Regions from separate parts of the Natronincola ferrireducens genome, predicted to be linked through region 2. Evidence: a T-box and tRNA genes for the amino acid it is inferred to sense, from the RefSeq annotation. Region 2 holds a T-box; the other holds one or more tRNA genes.

Region 1 (9,984 bases), on a different contig from region 2:
ATTAGGTATTGGAAGTGTTTGTACAGGTATAATGTCTGTTATGTTAGCTAAGATAACAAAAGTCAATACCTATTTAGCTATTGCATTAAGTTTAACTTGTATGTATGGTTTTCCAACAACATTATTTATATCTGAAGATGTAGCTAAAGCTTATGGAAAGACAGCTGAGGAGTACACAGCCCTAAGAAATTACTTAGTTCCTAAAATTGTAACTGCTGGAATAGCAACTGTAACAATTGCTTCAGTAATAATCGCGAACTATGCAATAAAATTAATTTAATTATTTCAGTTGTGTAAAAATTATATAGTAATAGCATCCCTTAGGATAGCATAATTTTGTTCTTGGCTTTTTCTAAAGCGATAAACTTGAATATAGATATATGCCAAGTAAACTATAGACGAAAATTTTTTAAGCTCTTAAGTTTACTCATTCCATACTACCTTAAACCTAACTTATTTTATATATGGAAAAGCAGTCTAATATATACTTTATTCTTTATTCTTACATCATTTAATGGGCCTTCATTCCAAGGCCCATTGTTTAAGAACTTAGTAATACAGCTACGATTCTTAGTGTGTAGAATTTTATTAGAGATATTTGAAATACTTCTTTTACCATCGATATTAACAATGCCTGTCATTAGATTGGGCAAATGACTTAACTAAGGTTTTGATAACTTTAAATTTAGAGCTTCTATGAAATTTACAACTTCTTGGTTATTGCCAATACTTGTGATAGGTATAAGTTTAAATCATCCTTGTGTATGGTGTTGGAGCCTTTTTTACACAAGTATTAGAATTTATGTTGTTTTTTATTTCTATAATTTATTGCAGCAAAATGTTGGAAGTAGTTTACTTTAATGGTATCTAATGCATTAATAAGGAGTGTTATATTATGCCCTATGGAATTATAATAAATTGTGCAATCGTGGCATTGGGTGGAATTTTAGGAAGTATTTTAGGAAAATATATTCCACAGCGAATATGTGATTTCTTGTCTAAATTATTTGGAATTACTTCAATTACCATAGGAATTACACTTATGGGTAAAATAAATTCGTTATCAGCTGTTATGTTGGCATTAATATTAGGTGCTATTGTTGGTGAAGGATTTCGTTTTGAAGATAAACTAAAATCACTTTCTGTTAAACTGAAATCAGTTGAAGAACATTATGTTAATAAAAATGGGATAAATCGAAATCAATCTACAGAAAAATTTATAAGTATTTTGATTCTAATTTGTACTGGTAGTACAGGCCTAATGGGTGCTATGACTGAAGCGATGACTAATGATGCTTCAATTCTAGTTGCAAAATCTGTTTTAGATTTATTTGCTTCAGCAATATTTGCTTCTACATTGGGAATATCAATTTGTCTAATAGCTATTCCTCAATTTCTAATCTACATTAGTTTATTTTTATTATCAAGATTCATTACACCATATGTAACACCTTACATGGTAGCTGATTTTATGGCATGTGGAGGAGTAATTGCTTTTGTTACAGGACTTAGAATAGCAGAAATTAAATCGATGAATTTGTCTAGTCTACTTCCTGCATTACTGTTTGTTATGCCCATATCTTGGTTATGGATGTTAGTGTTTAGTTAATAAAGATTAAGATGTGTGGAGTGCTATAGCCTAACTGGACATGTATAAATGTTTCTCGTCGTTTTCTTAGAATTCCTTATTAAATTAATAGAATACTGATTATCTACATTAAAACATCTAAATAAAGTTACATAATTAATCCTATATTTATTAACATTATAGATTTGGTGTTAGTATAAAAGTATAGACACGAAAATTAGGATATAATATTTATGTCTGAAAAGAAGTATCCACATGAAACAAAACGATAACCGATATGACGATGATTTTAACAAAATGCTAGTTGATCTCTACAATACAACTAATCATACCTTCAAAAGCCAAAGGAATCGTCTAGAATCATTAAAAATAAACTAATTAAAGAACATATCCCTAGAATCTATATGGAAAGTAAGGGCCGATATGAAGCTCTCAAAATCCATGAACAGATGAAAAAGGAGAAGCTACTTGAAACTATACCAAGTCTCAAAACAGTTCAACGCCTCATTTTAAAGATGCCATTGCACAATCTGTTTAAACTATCTCAGGATTACGGTTGTTTCAACCTTATCGTACAAAAAGATTTAGATTTTCAAGTGAAATTCATCAATGCTGTTAGATAAATATAAGCATAAAAATATCTTAGGTAAAAATATGTCTTTACTATCTAAACAGGGAATTTTTTTAGATACAATATCAGCTATGAGTTACAAACTCATAGCTGATATTGTATCTATACTGAACTCCTAGTGCTTTCTAGCAGCTACTTGGGGCGAAGACCTTATAGTATTTAGATTTTTATCTAATACCATCATTTGATATATTTTAAAAATCATTAAATGTAGACTTTTTACTATTCTAGAAAATCGATCCCAATTTTCTTCCTTACTAACATCTCTATATAGTCCGTTAATCTCTAATTGGAAAGAAGGAATTCCTATATCATCCCATATAGTTTTTACTACTGTTCCAGCTTTATCTGCGTTAAAATAATGGTTAAATCGTACATTCATGATATTTTGGCTTTTAAAGCTATTAACAATAATACTTTCAATTTCTTTACCAATAGATAAGCCATTAAGGGTGCCTACGTCAACTGTGAGATTTCTTTTTTTATCTAAACCATGGAGATCTATTAAACAAGCAAGAGAATGCTCTTTAATTTTTTTCAAAAGAAAATTTTTATATGGACAGTTTATATCGTTATTAGAATCACCTCCCCCAGTGAAGGTACGATAAATCACATGACAATTAGTAATATCCCCTAATAATAGAGCTATACTTCCTGTGAAAATATCAGGCTTTTTTACTTTAAAACTTCTTATTTGCTTTACAGCATGGGGTGCTGAAACAATAATAGGTATACTACCTTCCCTATATTTAAAGAGATTATCTTTATCTTCGCCAAAATAGTTGTTAGCTGCAAATTGTTTTTCAAACTGGAAAGCCTTTGTAACAAATTTAAGTCCAGGATTTACAGAGGTACTCATTATATGTCACCATCCTTTATTTAATCTCCAATTAAGTACAATTACAATTAAGCTTTATCAATAAAAGTCTTTTCAAATATAGTTTTCTTCATATAGCCACAATAATATAAGAGTAAATAATAGGCATATACAATTGTAAAAATGATGCATAATATAAAGAAAATATTTAAGCATCAATAAATATACACTAAAAGTATAATATGTAAAAAATTACATAAAATTATATATAAAAAATAGGCTTGTATATGTTGACAAATTTATTTAAAAGTGTATAATAGAATATGTCGTTAAATTAAGTGTAACAGTTGTGAAGGGTTAAAATAGCTGGCAATAATTTATTTTAAAATCCTACTTGACAACATAGCACAATTATTATTATAATATGCTTATCGCTTAAATTAACCTTCCAGAGTAGCTCAATGGTGGAGCACCCGGCTGTTAACCGGTAGGTTGGAGGTTCGAGTCCTCTCTCTGGAGCCAGCAACAGTGCCGAAGTGGCGGAACTGGCAGACGCACAGGACTTAAAATCCTGCGGTCCTTCAAGATCGTACCGGTTCGATTCCGGTCTTCGGCACCATATGTATGCGGGTGTAGTTCAGTGGTAGAACTTCAGCCTTCCAAGCTGACCGCGAGGGTTCGATTCCCTTCACCCGCTCCACTAATTTAATAATATAAGACCCATTAGCTCAGTCGGTAGAGCACCTGACTTTTAATCAGGGTGTCCCGCGTTCGAGTCGCGGATGGGTCACCACTTATGGAGAGGTGTCCGAGCGGTTTAAGGAGCTGGTCTTGAAAACCAGTGACTCCGAAAGGGGCCGTGGGTTCGAATCCCACCCTCTCCGCCATAAAATTAATTTTTATGCTATTAGGAGAAGTACTCAAGTAGGCTGAAGAGGACGGTTTGCTAAACCGTTAGGTCGTGTAAGCGGCGCGCGGGTTCGAATCCCGCCTTCTCCGCCATCATCCGGGTGTAGCGCAGTTTGGTAGCGCACATGGTTTGGGACCATGGGGTCGGGAGTTCGAATCTCTCCACCCGGACCATTTAACTTAATAAACACCTTATTTTATAAATAAGGGCCTTTAGCTCAGTTGGTCAGAGCGTCCGGCTCATAACCGGCAGGTCCGGGGTTCGAGTCCCTGAAGGCCCACCATATTTCATCTTAGATTCCACCATGATAAAATAAACTGAATAGGGGTGTAGTTCAGTTGGTAGAACGTCGGTCTCCAAAACCGAATGTCGTGGGTTCAAATCCTGTCGCCCCTGCCATCATCCGGGTGTAGCGCAGTTTGGTAGCGCACATGGTTTGGGACCATGGGGTCGGGAGTTCGAATCTCTCCACCCGGACCATTTAAAAATTCATAAGGGCTCATAGCTCAGCTGGTTAGAGCGCACGCCTGATAAGCGTGAGGTCGGTGGTTCGAGTCCACTTGAGCCCACCAATTTGCCCAGATAGCTCAGTCGGTAGAGCAGGGGACTGAAAATCCCCGTGTCGGTGGTTCGATTCCGCCTCTGGGCACCAATTCCATAAAACTAGTACACATGTACTAGTTTTTAAATTTTTGTAGATATATTTAAATAGAATGGAGTTAGATATATTATATAGGTATTATATCTATAGCTTTAATAGGGAATTTGATATAATACCTATATATATTGCTAGTAAAGAGGTGAGTTATGGATAGTATATTTAATAAATTGAATGAAGAGCAAATAGAAGCAGTACAACACTACGAAGGCCCCTGTATGGTTTATGCCGGTCCTGGATCAGGAAAAACAACGGTTATTGCCTATAGAATTGTCCACTTAATTCAGCATCATAAGGTAAATCCAAATAATATTCTAGTGATTACCTTTACTAAAGCTGCTGCAGAAGAAATGAAGATGAGATTTCAGCAGATGATAACAACTATCCCTAAAAAGGATGGTAATGTGAATTTTGGGACCTTTCATTCGATTTTTTTTAGAATTATAAAAAGCTATTATCCTTATAGGTTAGAAAATGTATTAAATGAGGGAGAACGATATCTAGTTGGTAAGAATATAATAAAAACTTTACAATTAGACAATTATGAGGATGAAGAATTTGTAAAAGATGTATTATTAGATATATCCCTGTATAAAAATCAACTCCTAGAGGACAATGAATTTCAACCTCAATCTATTGGCCTAAAGGATTTTCAAAGAGTACTTACAGCCTATGAAAATTATAAAAAAGACTGTAAAAAAATTGATTTTGACGATATGCTAACAGAATGCTATTCATTGTTATACAATAACCCTGCAATCCTACAAAAACTAAGAAAATCCTTTACCTATATCTTGATAGATGAGTTTCAAGATATAAATAGTATTCAATTTGCAATTATTCAGCTTCTTACTAAGCCAAGCAATAACCTATTTGTGGTGGGAGATGATGACCAATCCATATATAGTTTCAGAGGCGCTAAACCTCGATTTATATTAGATTTTGACAAGATATACCCCGACACTAAAAAAGTCATACTAAATAGAAACTATCGTTCACAAGAAAAGATTATCGATACCGCCAACAGCTTAATAGAAAACAACATCTATCGTGTAAAAAAGAATATCCTTCCCATGCTAGAACCGGGAGTGGATATAAATTATATTACCCCTAAAGATAAAGAGGAAGAAAATGAAAGGGTTACCGATATTATTCATCAACTAATTAAGATGGGATACAACTATGAAGAAATTGCTATTATCTATAGAACCAATATAACAGCAACTTCAATAATTGATACCTTATTGGACCATAATATTCCGTATATTACTAGAGATCATGTATATAATCTATACGATCATTGGGTAGCAAAGGATATAATTAGCTACCTGATTGCTGCCCATAACACAGTAGATAAAGAGGCTGTAAGACGTATTATCAATAAACCAACAAGATACATAACTAGAAAAGCTCTGTCACAAGTCATGGATCATCATAAAGATTTAATTACATCTTTAAAATTGAAAGGAGATCTAAAGACTTATCAAAAGAAGTATCTTGAGAATTTAGAGTTGGACTTAAAACGGATAAGAGGGTTTAGCACCTACGAGGCTTTTAGTTATATACGAGAGGTAGTAGGCTATGACCAATATATAGAAGACTATTGTAGGGATAAAAGTATTGGAGGGGCTAAGCTATTTGAAATATTAGATGAACTAGAAGACATAACAAAAAAACGTTCTAACCCCCAACAATTCCTTCAACATGTGATAGACTTTAAAAACACTTTTAAAGTAAAAGAGGATGATAAAACAAATCAAAATAAAGTTCAACTGTTGACGATGCATGGAGCCAAAGGATTAGAGTTTAGAGCTGTAATCATTGTATCTGTTTTAGAGGATGTTATTCCCCATACCAAAAGCCTTGAAGATAATCATCTTATTGAAGAAGAAAGACGATTGTTTTATGTTGGGATGACAAGGGCTAAGGAATTATTGTATATTAGCTCTCCTTTGTATAAAAAAGATAAAAAGCTTCAGCCATCAAGATTTGTAGAAGAGATGAAAAAAAATTGTCCTAGAATAACAAAGTATAAAAAATTCCATAAGATTATTATTAAACACTTAAATGAGAGAATGTAAGAGATTAACATGATATAAAATTCAATAAACGGTTATAAAGTATAATGTCTAAAGAGGCTGTTAATATGGACTTATGGATTGATAGGAAGCTAATAATCCATAAGTCCATATTAAGTATGATTTACTATTAACTAGAAGATGTATCATAATCCTGTAGAATAACTTCAGCAATCTTATACTTATTCATTTTTCTAACGATAGTAGGTTGACTAACGCCTAGGACTTTAGCAACTTCTCTAGTGGTTTTATATTTTGTCACTGCTTTGTGAATAATTTGCTTTTCTATTTCTTCAATAGTATCTTTAAGATTTTTTGTTGCAGAGGAAATTTTAATATCAGATGAATTCTCACTTTCATTTATAATATAATTAGGTAAGTTTTGGGGGGATATATTATCCTGTTGTGTAGTAATAATTACTCGTTCAATAATATTTTCTAATTCCCTAACATTTCCAGGCCATGTATACTTCATTAAAATAGCTACAGTACTAGAGTCTAATCGTTTTGACATATTAAATTTTTTATTATATTTCCGTAAAAAATGTCTTATTAATGGAAAAATATCCTCAGGTCTTTCCCTGAGGGAGGGTATATGTATAGGAACAACATTTAAACGATAAAAAAGATCCTCTCTAAACTTTTTTTCGTTTACCATGCTTTGCAAATCCTTATTAGTAGCAGCTATAATTCGTGCATCAATTGGAATCGATGTTAATCCACCAACCCGTTGTATTTCTTTATCTTGGATGACCTGCAATATTTTGACTTGAAGACTTAAAGGCAATTCCCCAATCTCATCTAAAAAGATTGTACCCCTATGGGCTAATTCAAATAAACCTTTTTTTCCTTGTTTTTTAGAACCAGTAAAGGCACCATATTCATATCCAAATAGCTCTGATTCCAACAATAATTCTGGAATAGCACCGCAATTAACTTTGATGAGAGAATGATCCTTTCGAGAACCTGATTCATGAATAAATTTAGCGATTTCTCCCTTTCCTACGCCAGATTCTCCAGTAATTAGTACAGTAGAGTCTACTTGTGCTAATCTTTTGGCCAATTGTAATATATCCTTCATTATTTGGCTTTCTATAATAAAATTATTTATCACAATTTGTTGTTTTTCCCGTAGCTCTTCTAATTGATTTTGGATATCCTCTAATTCATTTTTTAAAACAATAAGCTCTGTAATGTCCCTGGAAGTACTAATAATTTTATAAATATTACCCTCTTGATCTAAAATAGGATTACCAGTAATTAGTATCTTTTTACCCTTTTTATTACTATGAAGGATAGAAATCTGTTCTTTCTTTTTAAGGACTTCTTTAACTACAGAATGAGAAAAGATACCCATTTTTTCTAATACTTCAACATTTTTTCCTATTAATTCCTCTCTTTGTATTTCGTATAGCTGTTCACAGGCTTTGTTTGCCCATAATGTATTACCGTGCTTATCATCAATAGTAATAGCATCTTGAATAGAATCCAATATGGAATCAAAATCTTCAAAATGATTACTAGGGATAATCCCATGAATTTCATCACAATGGTATAAAAAACCGCCATAGATAGGATTATTTTTGTTTTTTTCTAGAATAAAAACATTTCCCATAAATTTTTTTTCAGGCTCCAAAGAAATTACTTCAAAAACATTTAAATCGATGGACTTAAGAATAACCGATAGTATAGTACTATTACTAATTTCTAAAAAGTCATGTTGAAGCTTTAGAGCCTTTTTGTTTGAATAATAGAGTTCTCCCTGAGCATTAAAGATTATAATACCTATAGGTAATAAATCTAATAATGGTTCTATATGTTTAATAATATACGCCTCCCTTTGTTAATAAAAGATGTTGGTTTGCTAAACGGCGATAGCATATAAAACAAATATGTTTAAATTTTCTATAAATTTCAAAAAAATCCTTCTTTTATGTTAATAAAATAAGAAATACTTTATTAACACATAGGTTAATAAAGTATTTTAAATAGCAGTGACTAGATATCAGGGAAATAAAGCTATTGATACTGACTATACTCAATGATTTCCTTTAGAGCAGTTAAATCAGTAGTTATACTTAAGGCTAACATTAACTTAATTCGGGCTTTTTGGCCTGGCAAATCCCCTCCTAAAATAACTCCTAAATTCCTTAGTTGTCGTCCACCACCGTCATAACCATAGGTATCTAAAACACGACCTGTAGGACATCTAGAAACCATCATAACAGCAACATTATGATTTATAGCATACTTTATACCCTCTATCATTTTAGGTGGGACATTACCTCTTCCTAGGGCTTCGATGACGATACCTTTAGCCCCTGAATCGATACAGTATTTTAGTAATCGAGAGTCCATACCCGCAACGCACTTAATTAAATCTACATTTAACTCAATAGATTTGGCAGGGATATGTTGTCTATCAATTATCTCTCTATGAAAAATAACTTTATCGTTATCCACTATGCCGAGGGCACCAAACTCTAAGGATTTAAAAGTATCTAAGCTTAATGTGTTTGTTTTGGTAACTTCGCTGGCTGCATTAACTCCATTATTCATTACAACTAAAACACCTTTATTCATTGCATGGGGGGAGATAGCAGTACACACTGCTGCTGCTAAATTACTTGGTCCATCATAACCAAGTTCGGAACTGTTTCGCATTGCACCAGCAACTACAATAGGTTTGGAACATTTGATTGTTAAATCTAATAAATAAGCAGTTTCTTCAAGGGTATCAGTTCCGTGGGTAATAATAACACCGGCTATATCTGGTCTATGTATTGTTTTAACAACAAGGCTTTGTAGTTCCATCATCATAGTAGGATCAATATGGGGACCTGGTAGCTTTGAAAAATTAATAGCTTCAATTTCAGCAAATTTGTCTATGTTGGTTACTAGAGACATGATTTCTTCATTAGAGAGGGAAGGAATTGCTGCACCAACTCTGGGATCTACAGACATTGAAATAGTGCCACCAGTAAAAATAATAGCAACTTTTGGTTTACTCATAAATAACCTCCTAATAAAAATGATATACTTAACTATATATTAACAAATTAATTTATTCATTTCAAAGAAATAGATATAAACTTAGGTTGTGAAAATACAGGAAAATAGAGAACTTCTATTTAGATTGTGGTAAGATTTATTATTTCTTATACATAGACTCTGTTAAACGCTACTGTTGATTTTCACATTCTATGAATTTTTAAATTCTGTCATCCTGAGGGGAACCGAACAATCTAAGATTCTTTGCTATGCTGAGAGCGACAATCCCTCAATATGTTGTCATAGTTTTA
Region 2 (9,984 bases):
TTTTCATTTAGGTAAACAAAAAGAATTGGAGCTTTTAAAATTCTTTTATATTCTTTTATTTTTCTTTTTACTTCTCCTCTAAGAAAGAAAAAGTTAGATACAGCTTCCCAAGCAAATACCCATCCTCCTATATATGAGCCTTCTATTACAGTGGTTGATAATGGACTAACGGTTAGCGTTTCTTCTAAAATAGAACTAGCAAAAAGTATGGTAAAGGCAGCAATTACATACAATAAAGTCTTTTTATAAAGCTCCTTTAAGCTCCTCTCTTCACTTGTTAAGTAGTGGGAATATTGATTTTTAAAGCCTTTTATAATGTTATTTTCCTTGGTTATATCCCGCTCCTCTTCTGTTACAGTGATGACCAATTCTATGTCATGCTCTAAAGAGACTTCTTGAGAGCATTCATCTAAAAAGAAGATTAAATCAGGATCTAAATCCCGTCTTTTAAAGGAGGCATTATCCCATTCGTTGAAAAGGTAAATATACTTTTCTAGAAGAATCTCTATAATTAGATTGCCACTTTTAGGATTTAAAGGGTACATAGCATTTAAATACGTATCCTTTTCATACTCCTTATGTTTCATTCTTACATCCCCTTAACTTTTTAGTTTATCTTTTATTCTTCCCACCGTTTTTAAAGAATTTTGCACTAAATAGGTACATTGCAATATTTATCATAATATATTATAATAATATAATTCCATTTAAAGACTAAACTTTTTATTTTATTATAAAAATTTTTCTTTGAATTTTTTAATTTTCAATTATCAATAGAATGCTTATTTAAGGAGTGTAATAGGGTATGGAATTTATAGATACTGGAACTTTTCTTATTGTAGAGTGGTTTAAGACCTTTGTGATCTTTACTGTTGTAGATAGGATATTAATGGGTCAAAGAATTATAGATAGTCTTAAAAGTCATAACAATTATATTTCATCTTTATTGGTTGCAGCCTTTTTAATGATTGCTCGAGCTCAACAATTTTCTATCTCTTACCTATTATTTTGGGGATTTATTGTTATAATTGTATATAATTTCATTAAATTTATCAAGAATTTTTTTCTTAAGTTTTAACAGAATAATGTCAATCTTCCCTTTTATTGCATCTATAAAGTTTTTATTTCTACAGAAAATATACTATATAAAGTAAATATCTTTATATAACAAGTTTGTATCTACATTAGGGAGGAATGATTATGATAAAAAAATTAGTATCTTTGGGCTTAATAGCATTGACTTTAGTTACTCTATATCCTAAAGATATAAACACCTATAAAACCCACGATACAAAAGTATTAACATTGGAGGATTCAATAGACTCCTTCAAATCACAAACCACCATCAAACAAATATGTTAATGCCGAGACAAACCAGGAAGTTTATGATTTCCCAAGGTTTCCTTCGATAGGAGGAAATAATTGTTTATTGCATATACAAATAAAAAAACAACAAGACTTCATGGGGTCTTGTTGTTTTTTTGTCTTTATTGAGTATCTTCTATAATTTGAAAAAATTCCATAGGTTTTTCTTTCGTAAGGGCGGGTATTTTTACTTCATCGGCAAATTCAACAGAGGTATTGATACCATCTACCTCCATTAACTCAAATAGGAGGGTTCTATAGGTTATATAACGCTGGAAATCATCAATATCTCCTATGGCTCTTATAACATATGGAGGTGCCATTGGTGTCATATTGGCATTAATATGATTGCCCGCCAGAGTTATTTCACTTCTGGAGGTAATTCTATGGTTGTTAATAGATATTACCTCAGCCCCTGCCATCCTAAGTTCGTTGACTAAATTAATAAGATATCTTTTCTGTTCAACAATCATGGCTATATTTTCATCTAATGTACTTGCTAAAGTAATAATCATGCCAGGTCCTGCCACTATTTGATGGCCTGCCAATAGTTTATATTCATTCACCTTTGAACTTAAATTTTGTAACACAATATTTTCTACAGTTTTTTCATCTTCATAGATGGTCACTTGACTTTTTAATTGTTTGATCCTCTTTTTCATATCCTGATTGGCCTTCCTTAAGTCTGCTATTTCTTGGGTTTCTATACCTGGACTAAAAGGAAGCTGATTTTCTATTTTGTCTATCATCTCTATATGAATACCAATAACCATGCCAAACACAGCAAACAATAAAAATAGTATAACGGAAACATGCGTTTTTTTCACCATTCCACTTCCTTTAGTTAAGCTTTTTTCTTATATAAAATAATACCCCTTCCAACTTAAATAGTCAAATGGAAATAAGTATAGGAAGGTCTAAGACCTTCCTAAGTTGGTTAATGATTTTTCTGCATCCTCTACCATTTTTTTCACTATATTGCCCCCTACATAACCTGCATTGGTTTGGTTTTCTAATCCCAATTCCTTTGCTACTTCAACTTTAAAGGAGTTTAAGGCTTGCCTAGCCTCTGGTACGACAGAATTTTTTTTGTTTTTCACCGCTATCACCTCTATATTTAGTATAGATAGATAGTCGTATTTTATAAGTGGAAGGTTTTAACAAGTTTAAAGAAGACCAATTTTTTCCTTTACATCCTTTATGGTTTTTTCTGCAATTGCTCCAGCCCTCTCAGCACCCTTCCTATAGATGTCTGTTATATAATCAGGGTTCTTCATATAATTATCATATTTTTCTTTAAAAGGTCTTAGACTTTCTACTAGCAATTCTGCTAACTCAGTTTTAAAAGCACCATAGCCTTTTCCTTCATACTTATTCACTACATCCTCTATAGTACAATTAGCCACCTGAGAATAAATGGTGATAAGGTTTTTTATGCCAGGTTGCTCATCCCGATAAGCTACTTTGTTTTCACTATCAGTAACAGCCCGTTTCATTTTTTTAACAATTAGATCATTACTATCTAATAACAAGATGGTGCCATTTACATTTTCATCGGATTTAGACATTTTCTTCTCTGGTTCCTGGAGACTCATGATTCGAGCTCCTACTTTTGCCAAATAAATTTCTGGTATTTCAAAAGTATCTCCATAGGCATTGTTGAAGCGAAGAGCAATATCTCTAGCCAGTTCTAAATGCTGTTTTTGGTCTTCTCCTACTGGAACTAGGTTTGTTTGATATAATAAAATGTCTGCTGCTTGTAGCACTGGATAAGAGAACAATCCTGCATTTATATTGTCCCTATGGATTTCTGACTTTTCTTTGAATTGGGTCATACGATTAAGCTCTCCCATATAAGTGATACAATTTAAAATCCAGTTAAGTTCCGTATGTTGAGGTACATGGGATTGAAAAAAGATAATATTTTTTTCTGGGTCTAGGCCACAAGCTAAATATTGTGCTAAAAAAGACAAACAGGATTCTCTAAACATCTTAGGATCTTGACGAATTGTCAAGGAATGTAAATCTACAATAGAATATAAACATTGATAATCCTGCTCCAATGCCTTCCAATTTTGTATAGCTCCAATATAATTGCCCAATGTTAAGCTGCCCGTTGGTTGGGCACCACTAAAAATAACCTTTTCTTTTGTTGTAGTCATAATAATACCCTCCTTGTTATTTTGCTATTTTTATTTCTTTTAAGAAAACAAAATCCTCCGTCCTAAAAATAAATTTTTAGAGACGAAGGATTATACTCCGCGGTACCACTCTAGTTAGTGTAAAACACCCACTCAATCGTTGATAACATCAACACTTCCTTAACGGAGGAAGTGGCCGTCTAGACCTACTATTATTTCAGTCAGCACTCCTAAGCCCATTCAAAATAGTTCCTGTATCGATCTTCCACCATCATCGACTCGCTTAAATCAAGCACTACTTTTACTATCCTTATTCATCGCTTTTCTGTATATTATTTTCTGTATTATAATTTATATTTTTTCCATTGTCAATCATTCTATAAGGGAAATGTTAATATTTATTTTCCAACTCATCTATTCGTCTTTCCAGCTCTCTAATTTTTTGCAGCAGATAATCTTCATTCTCTCCCATATTTTTTGACTTTCCAAAATGTCGTAGAAGTAAAATAGTAATTACAATCGGCACTGTAAACAATGCAATAATTAAAATTAAATTAAAAAATTGAAATAATACTGAGCCCATAGCCCTCACCGTCCTATAATAACTATATTTATATAGTTATTATATCACATTTCTTTAATAAGTTGATATACTTCCTGTTTAATGGATTTTTTGTTTGTTTATCCAATACATTTTTTGGTATAATTACATAGTGGGAGTTTGTCATATTTTAGCATATTATGTTTTAGTATTCTATTTATTAGGTATATATTTTTTATAATTATAATAAAGAGGTGATTTTGTGAAGGGTACTGTTGTTTCTACATGGTTAAATAGTCTCCGAAGTCTCTTTGGGGATGAAGTGGTAAATGAAGGAATTAATAGAGCAGGTTGGAATGTTGACAGAATTATCACTCCTCTAGAGGAGATTCCTGATGATGAAATTTTCTTAGTATTCTCTGTTATTGCAAAAAAAGTTAATAAACCTGTTGAAGTCATATGGAGAGAGGTTGGAAGACAAAACATTAACTCCTTTCAAAAGTGGTTTCCTTCTTATTTTGAAAGATATAGTCTCAAGGGCTTTCTTATGATGATGGATGATGTACATTCCCAATTAACAAAAATGATTAAGGGGGCTAATCCTCCTAGGCTCTTAGCTAAAGAGATAGGTGAAAAAGAGATAGAAATAACCTATCAATCTAAAAGAGGATTGTTTGATTACTTTTTAGGGCTTTTAGAGGGTAGTGCCGCTTATTTTGATGAAAAAATAGACGTTAATATCTTAGACTCTGGTACCACCCCTGATGGAAAAAAATATATGAGGGTTAATATTAAGCTAGAAAAATCTCCTGATAAGATTCATCATGCTACCCCGACAAAAATTTTGGGCTTTGGTTTTTTAAAAAGTATTCCACTGAAAATCAGTCTATTTACCACCATCATCCTATTTATTACTTGCCTGATTATGATGGGAGGGGAGAGTTGGCTATCCAGCATAGTTATTTCTTCTGTAGCTTTAATAACAACCTATGTAGGTGCATCTATAGTTCTTCAGCCTATGGGATTTTTTCTATCAGAGATGAAAAAAATTAGAAACTATGATTTTGGAAGTAAAACAGTGGTTAAAACCAAGGATACCTTTGAGGATACCTTTCATCTTTTTAATGAAACAAAGGCTACTATAAAGAAAGACTTTTTGTTCCTCAAGGGTGGCACCGATGACATGAATAACTTTGTCCATGAATTTTCTATCATAGCTGAAAATATGAAGAATTTATCTGACTCTATCGCTGCTGTAGTTCACGAGGTGGCGTTGAGTGCCACTAATCAGGCGGAAGAGACTGAAGGGGCTGTTGGAATTTTAGATGAATATATTTCCACCTTAAATAAAATTGTAGAGGAGGAAACAGAAGGAAAGAATCAATTGGAAGGAGCTGTAAAGGATTTAGAAACTTCCTTTAATGATGTAAAAAATGTTACTGCTATGATTAACGAAGTAAAGGATAATTTCTCTACTGTTAATTATCAGGGTAAGGATCTTTCTCTACAGGCTACAAAAATTATGGAGATCAGTTCTACTGTGGAATCTATAGCAGATCAGACCAATCTTTTAGCATTAAATGCTGCTATCGAGGCCGCCAGTGCCGGTGAGGCTGGGAGGGGCTTTACAGTAGTTGCTCAGGAAATACGGAAGTTAGCTGAAAACTCTAAATCCGCCGTAAAGGATATTAATGCTAATCTGGTCTTCTTTATACAGCAGATAGAAGGTTTTGTAAAGGCCATCGAAACCCAATATCATCAATTGGAGTCAAGCAATGCTACCCTAGAAAAGGTAACCATTGATAATCAATCCTCCACTAACCAAATTGTTGGTGTTGCCAATATCATCGTAAAACTTATTGATCAATTATCGACAGAAACCAACAATCTTACAAAAGTTGTTGAAAATATCCATTCTTTAGCTGCTATTTCTGAAGAAAACTCAGCAGCATCAGAAGAAATGAGTGCCAACGTTACTCAATACTCTGAAAAGGTAAAGGACCTTTCTGAAAACATTGCCTTATTAGAGGATCTTACTAAAAACTTTAAAAATGAACTGCAAAAATACAAAATTTAAGGCGAAGAAAAATTCTTCGCCTTAAATTTTATTTTAATAACTCTTCAATTTTATCCTTATCAAATCCTACGATGGTTTCTCCACCAATTTCAACTACTGGCACAGCCATAAAACCTTTTTGCATTAATTCTTTTCTAGCGGATGGGTCCGTCTGTACATTTCTTTCTGTATAACTAACACCTTTTTGTGAAAGAAACTCCTTCACTGTTACGCAGTGGGGGCATGTATTGCTTGTAAAAACAATTACTTCCTTTGACATAATAAATTCCTCCTCAAAATCATTTTCAAATTATAAATACCCAAAGATCAGCATAACAAACAGTTGAACTATTGGTAACAAAATTTGAATTCTACTATTATATTATCCTATTTTACTTTTAAAAATAAGGGATAATCCCTCAACATCTTGTCATAGTTTTATTTATACAATATCAACATCTATCTTTAACATAGCCAAAACTAATGTAATGATATTTATATGTTTTTTATTAATCCTATAATTTTCTCAAGTATGGTTAGTGGTATACAATCTATACTCTATACACACCCCTATTATCAAAAGAATCTTTTAATGGATTTATGTTAACTGCCTTGAGTATATTTTTTAATACCTCGTCTTATTTCCTCTCTAGTGTATAAAGATTCACCATACTCCTTGATATTTTGATATTGTATTAATTCTACAATAGCCCCCATATTATATTTGTTAATTTCATTGACATTGTGAAAAAAGTTCTTTTTTTCATCTAACTCTGCAATAAAGGAAACAACATCTTTATTGGACTCCATAGATTCACTCCTTCATTTATTTTTCTTTCATTATTTTGTTTCATTGCAGAAAATATATACTCCTATTCTTCTAGTTGCCATTCTAGAAGCTTTTTTCTAAGCCCATCATTATATTACAAAGGTAATCCTTATAAAGCAGGAGTTAGGCTATTAACAAATTCTATAGAGGAAAATAACACCTTCTCTTGATCAGACAAGGTGTTATTTTGAAAACTTCATAATGGTTTTTAAAATTTTATCTACTTCATCTCTTGTGATGTTTTCCCTCAGCAAACACTCCTTGGCATGGTCTTCTACAATGATGGACCCCACCTTCTCTAGGGAGGATTTTACTGCTGCTATTTGCAATAATACATCATCACAGGCTTTCTCTTCTTCAATCATTTTTTCAATTCCTTGAATATGTCCCTTGATGGTCTTTAGTCGATTCAATATGTCTTTTCTAATTTGTTGTTGATCCATGTCTTCACTTCCTTTTAGGGTTCATACTATCATCATTCTTCAATTATATAAAGTTTTTGCCATTTCTACAATGTTTAAGCAGCTTTTCGAGATTTTTTTTGGTTTTTTTCAATCAATCCAGTTGCATACCCCATAGGACATACGGTACACCAGCTTCTTGGTTGAAAAACAACTCCCATCACAACACCTACTAAGGTAGATACCGTCATCATCCTAACAATAGCAAAGGCTGTTTTTGTAAAGTCTCCCCCCGCCATAACTAAAGAAATACTAAACATCCCTAGCATCCAAACCAGCATAATATTTTTAACTGTTTTAGTTTTAAAGGATTTTGGTAGATTATTTCTAAAGCTTACTTTATCTAAAAATACACCAAATAGAGATCCCCTCGGGCAGTATTTAGCACAATGAACTCTACCGCCACCACGAAGAGCTAAATATACTGGTGTTCCCATACATAGTAGTCCTAAAATCCCAAAACGAATATCTACAATAGCTAATGTGAAAAATAATACCATGAAAATCCATGACCATTTCATAATTGAGTTTTTCATATATACATCCCTCCCAGTAGTTTTCCCCTCCCCTATTGGGGGGGTATATATATAATACACCTTTTTTCTATAAAAATCAATAGTCTATTGAATCCAGCTCTTTAATTTTTCCATATTCTTTATAATAATTTTTTTTCCTTGAATTTCAATAGAACCCTCCTTTTTAAATTGACTTAGGGCTCGACTAACGGTTTCCCTCGCTGTTCCTATCATATTTGCCAATTCCTGTCTAGATATGTTTAATTTCATTTCAATACCATCTTCTTTTTCAGTCCCATGGTCATCAGCAAAGGTTAAAAGACTTTTAGCAATACGGCTATAGGTATCTCCTAAAGCTAATTCCTTTACCTTTTGTTGAGAATAAAAAAGTTTTTTGCTAAGAACCTTGATAATCTGTAGAGCAATTTCTGCATTGGTTCGTACCAAGTCCTCTAGATCCTTATTTTTAATCATACCAATTTCAGCATCCTCTAGAATTTCCGCTGAAGCAGGATAACAAATATCATTAAATAAGGTTACTTCTGCAAAAACCCCTCCCTCCGACAGGATGGTGAAAATATGCTCCCTCCCATCGGGGGTAGTCTTGTATACTTTTACCTTTCCAGACTTAATAAAATAGAAGGCTTCCCCAGGATCTCCCTCCATAAAAATAATCGTTCCTTTTTTAAAATGTCTTTCAGTACTGATTTTACTGATTTTTTCTATATCTTCATCCTTTAAGTGTGTAAACACTGGCATTTTTTTTAAAATATTTATTGCTACATTTTTCATTTCATAACCCCCTTTTGACTACAAAACCTACAAACTTAAATGTTACCTATTTTTTAGCAGCTACTACGATTCCATAGCTTTCTTCTTTGTAGGGCTCCTCTTGAAACCCTCCAAACAAATCAATAGTTTTAAATCCTGCATTTTGCAGCATACCTATTAGTTGTTGACTTTGCAGGGGATATAGGGGTACAGAGTTCCTATAGACCGCTTCTTCTTCGCCTTTTGTTACGATAAGCTCTGTATTAAAGTGAATTAATCGTTTTTCCTCTTCATAAACATATTTCCTAATGAATTTAACTCCCACCTCTTTATTTTCTATAGTAGGTAAACCGTCTATATTGTATTGAATGATTTTATCATAATTAATAATTTGCAATAGGAGGTTCCCCCCCTCTTTTAAAATATAGTACATTTGATTTAAAGTCTGCTGTATTTCCTCCAGCTGTGTCAAATGCACAAGGGAATTGCCAATACAAAATACAACATCAAAGGTTTCCCTCTGGAAGTGCTTATCCAGCTCCTTCATATCTCCCACATATGTATTTAATAAAATTCCCTTTTCCTTTGCCTTTACCTTTGTTTCTTCAATCATTCCTTTGTCTAAATCAATAGCCGAAATGTCAAACCCCTTCTCAGCCAATGCTATAGCATAGTTCCCTGTCCCTGAAGCAATATCTAATATAGTATTCGTAGAGTCTGTAATCCTCTTTTTAATAAAATTTAGTTGAGGATCTCCTGTAGGAAAAACATAATCATAATATTTACTGAATTCTTCATAAAATCCCATTCTATCTCCTCCTATTTTTATACTTTTTATATCTATACCATTTTTTACTTAGGCTAAAGAACTAAAAAGGTCATCATTATTTTTATATATTATAACCTAATCTAAGGTTAATTACATCGTTCTTCCCATCTAATTCAGGTAAACTTTTCCTATATGTGATATATATCACTTTATTTTGTGATTTTTGTAATATTTATTGAAGGTAGTTCATTGTATAATAAGGATAAAGAACTTATTAAAAATAGGAGGTTATAATCCATGAAAATTACACAAGATACAAAAATCAGTGAAGTTTTAAAAATTAACCCTAATGCCGTTTCTATTTTAATGTCTTTTGGTATGGGATGCCTAGGTTGTCCTTCTGCTCAAATGGAAACATTGGGTCAAGCTGCAGCTGTTCATGGTATTGATGTAAATGTTTTATTGGAAAAGCTTAATCAATAATAAGCTGTATTTATTGATATGCAAAAAAGTCTGGAGTTAAAATCAATTTTAGC

Evidence for each region. The T-box of region 2 lies ahead of trpS (tryptophan--tRNA ligase). A T-box ahead of a tRNA ligase gene usually reads a tRNA of that ligase, here a tRNA-Trp.
Region 1: it has a tRNA-Trp gene. The T-box ahead of trpS (tryptophan--tRNA ligase) is inferred to sense a tRNA for this amino acid. The anticodon was not compared.

What each region holds. Positions count from the first base shown of each region.
Region 1 covers NZ_FNFP01000002.1:535,284-545,267, reverse strand. The annotation lists gene BLS22_RS08260 (hypothetical protein) at 1-280, shown strand, start outside; gene BLS22_RS08255 (DUF554 domain-containing protein) at 896-1,609, shown strand; gene BLS22_RS15500 (hypothetical protein) at 1,844-1,966, shown strand; gene BLS22_RS08250 (hypothetical protein) at 2,335-3,078, opposite strand; tRNA gene BLS22_RS08245 (tRNA-Asn) at 3,484-3,558, shown strand; tRNA gene BLS22_RS08240 (tRNA-Leu) at 3,567-3,655, shown strand; tRNA gene BLS22_RS08235 (tRNA-Gly) at 3,663-3,736, shown strand; tRNA gene BLS22_RS08230 (tRNA-Lys) at 3,754-3,829, shown strand; tRNA gene BLS22_RS08225 (tRNA-Ser) at 3,835-3,923, shown strand; tRNA gene BLS22_RS08220 (tRNA-Ser) at 3,947-4,038, shown strand; tRNA gene BLS22_RS08215 (tRNA-Pro) at 4,043-4,119, shown strand; tRNA gene BLS22_RS08210 (tRNA-Ile) at 4,153-4,229, shown strand; tRNA gene BLS22_RS08205 (tRNA-Trp) at 4,270-4,345, shown strand; tRNA gene BLS22_RS08200 (tRNA-Pro) at 4,350-4,426, shown strand; tRNA gene BLS22_RS08195 (tRNA-Ile) at 4,442-4,518, shown strand; tRNA gene BLS22_RS08190 (tRNA-Phe) at 4,523-4,598, shown strand; gene BLS22_RS08185 (ATP-dependent helicase) at 4,754-6,685, shown strand; gene BLS22_RS08180 (sigma-54 interaction domain-containing protein) at 6,813-8,297, opposite strand; gene BLS22_RS08175 (asparaginase) at 8,702-9,694, opposite strand.
Region 2 covers NZ_FNFP01000001.1:589,128-599,111, reverse strand. The annotation lists gene BLS22_RS02720 (hypothetical protein) at 1-587, opposite strand, end outside; gene BLS22_RS02715 (hypothetical protein) at 806-1,078, shown strand; gene BLS22_RS14970 (hypothetical protein) at 1,201-1,362, shown strand; gene BLS22_RS02710 (DUF881 domain-containing protein) at 1,488-2,192, opposite strand; gene BLS22_RS02705 (alpha/beta-type small acid-soluble spore protein) at 2,283-2,465, opposite strand; gene trpS (tryptophan--tRNA ligase) at 2,532-3,527, opposite strand; T-box leader at 3,603-3,833, opposite strand; gene BLS22_RS02695 (hypothetical protein) at 3,898-4,089, opposite strand; gene BLS22_RS02690 (heme NO-binding domain-containing protein) at 4,310-6,124, shown strand; gene BLS22_RS02685 (glutaredoxin family protein) at 6,153-6,383, opposite strand; gene BLS22_RS02680 (hypothetical protein) at 6,707-6,913, opposite strand; gene BLS22_RS02675 (metal-sensitive transcriptional regulator) at 7,115-7,375, opposite strand; gene BLS22_RS02670 (4Fe-4S binding protein) at 7,450-7,929, opposite strand; gene BLS22_RS02665 (Crp/Fnr family transcriptional regulator) at 8,014-8,700, opposite strand; gene BLS22_RS02660 (class I SAM-dependent methyltransferase) at 8,747-9,487, opposite strand; gene BLS22_RS02655 (DUF1858 domain-containing protein) at 9,746-9,931, shown strand.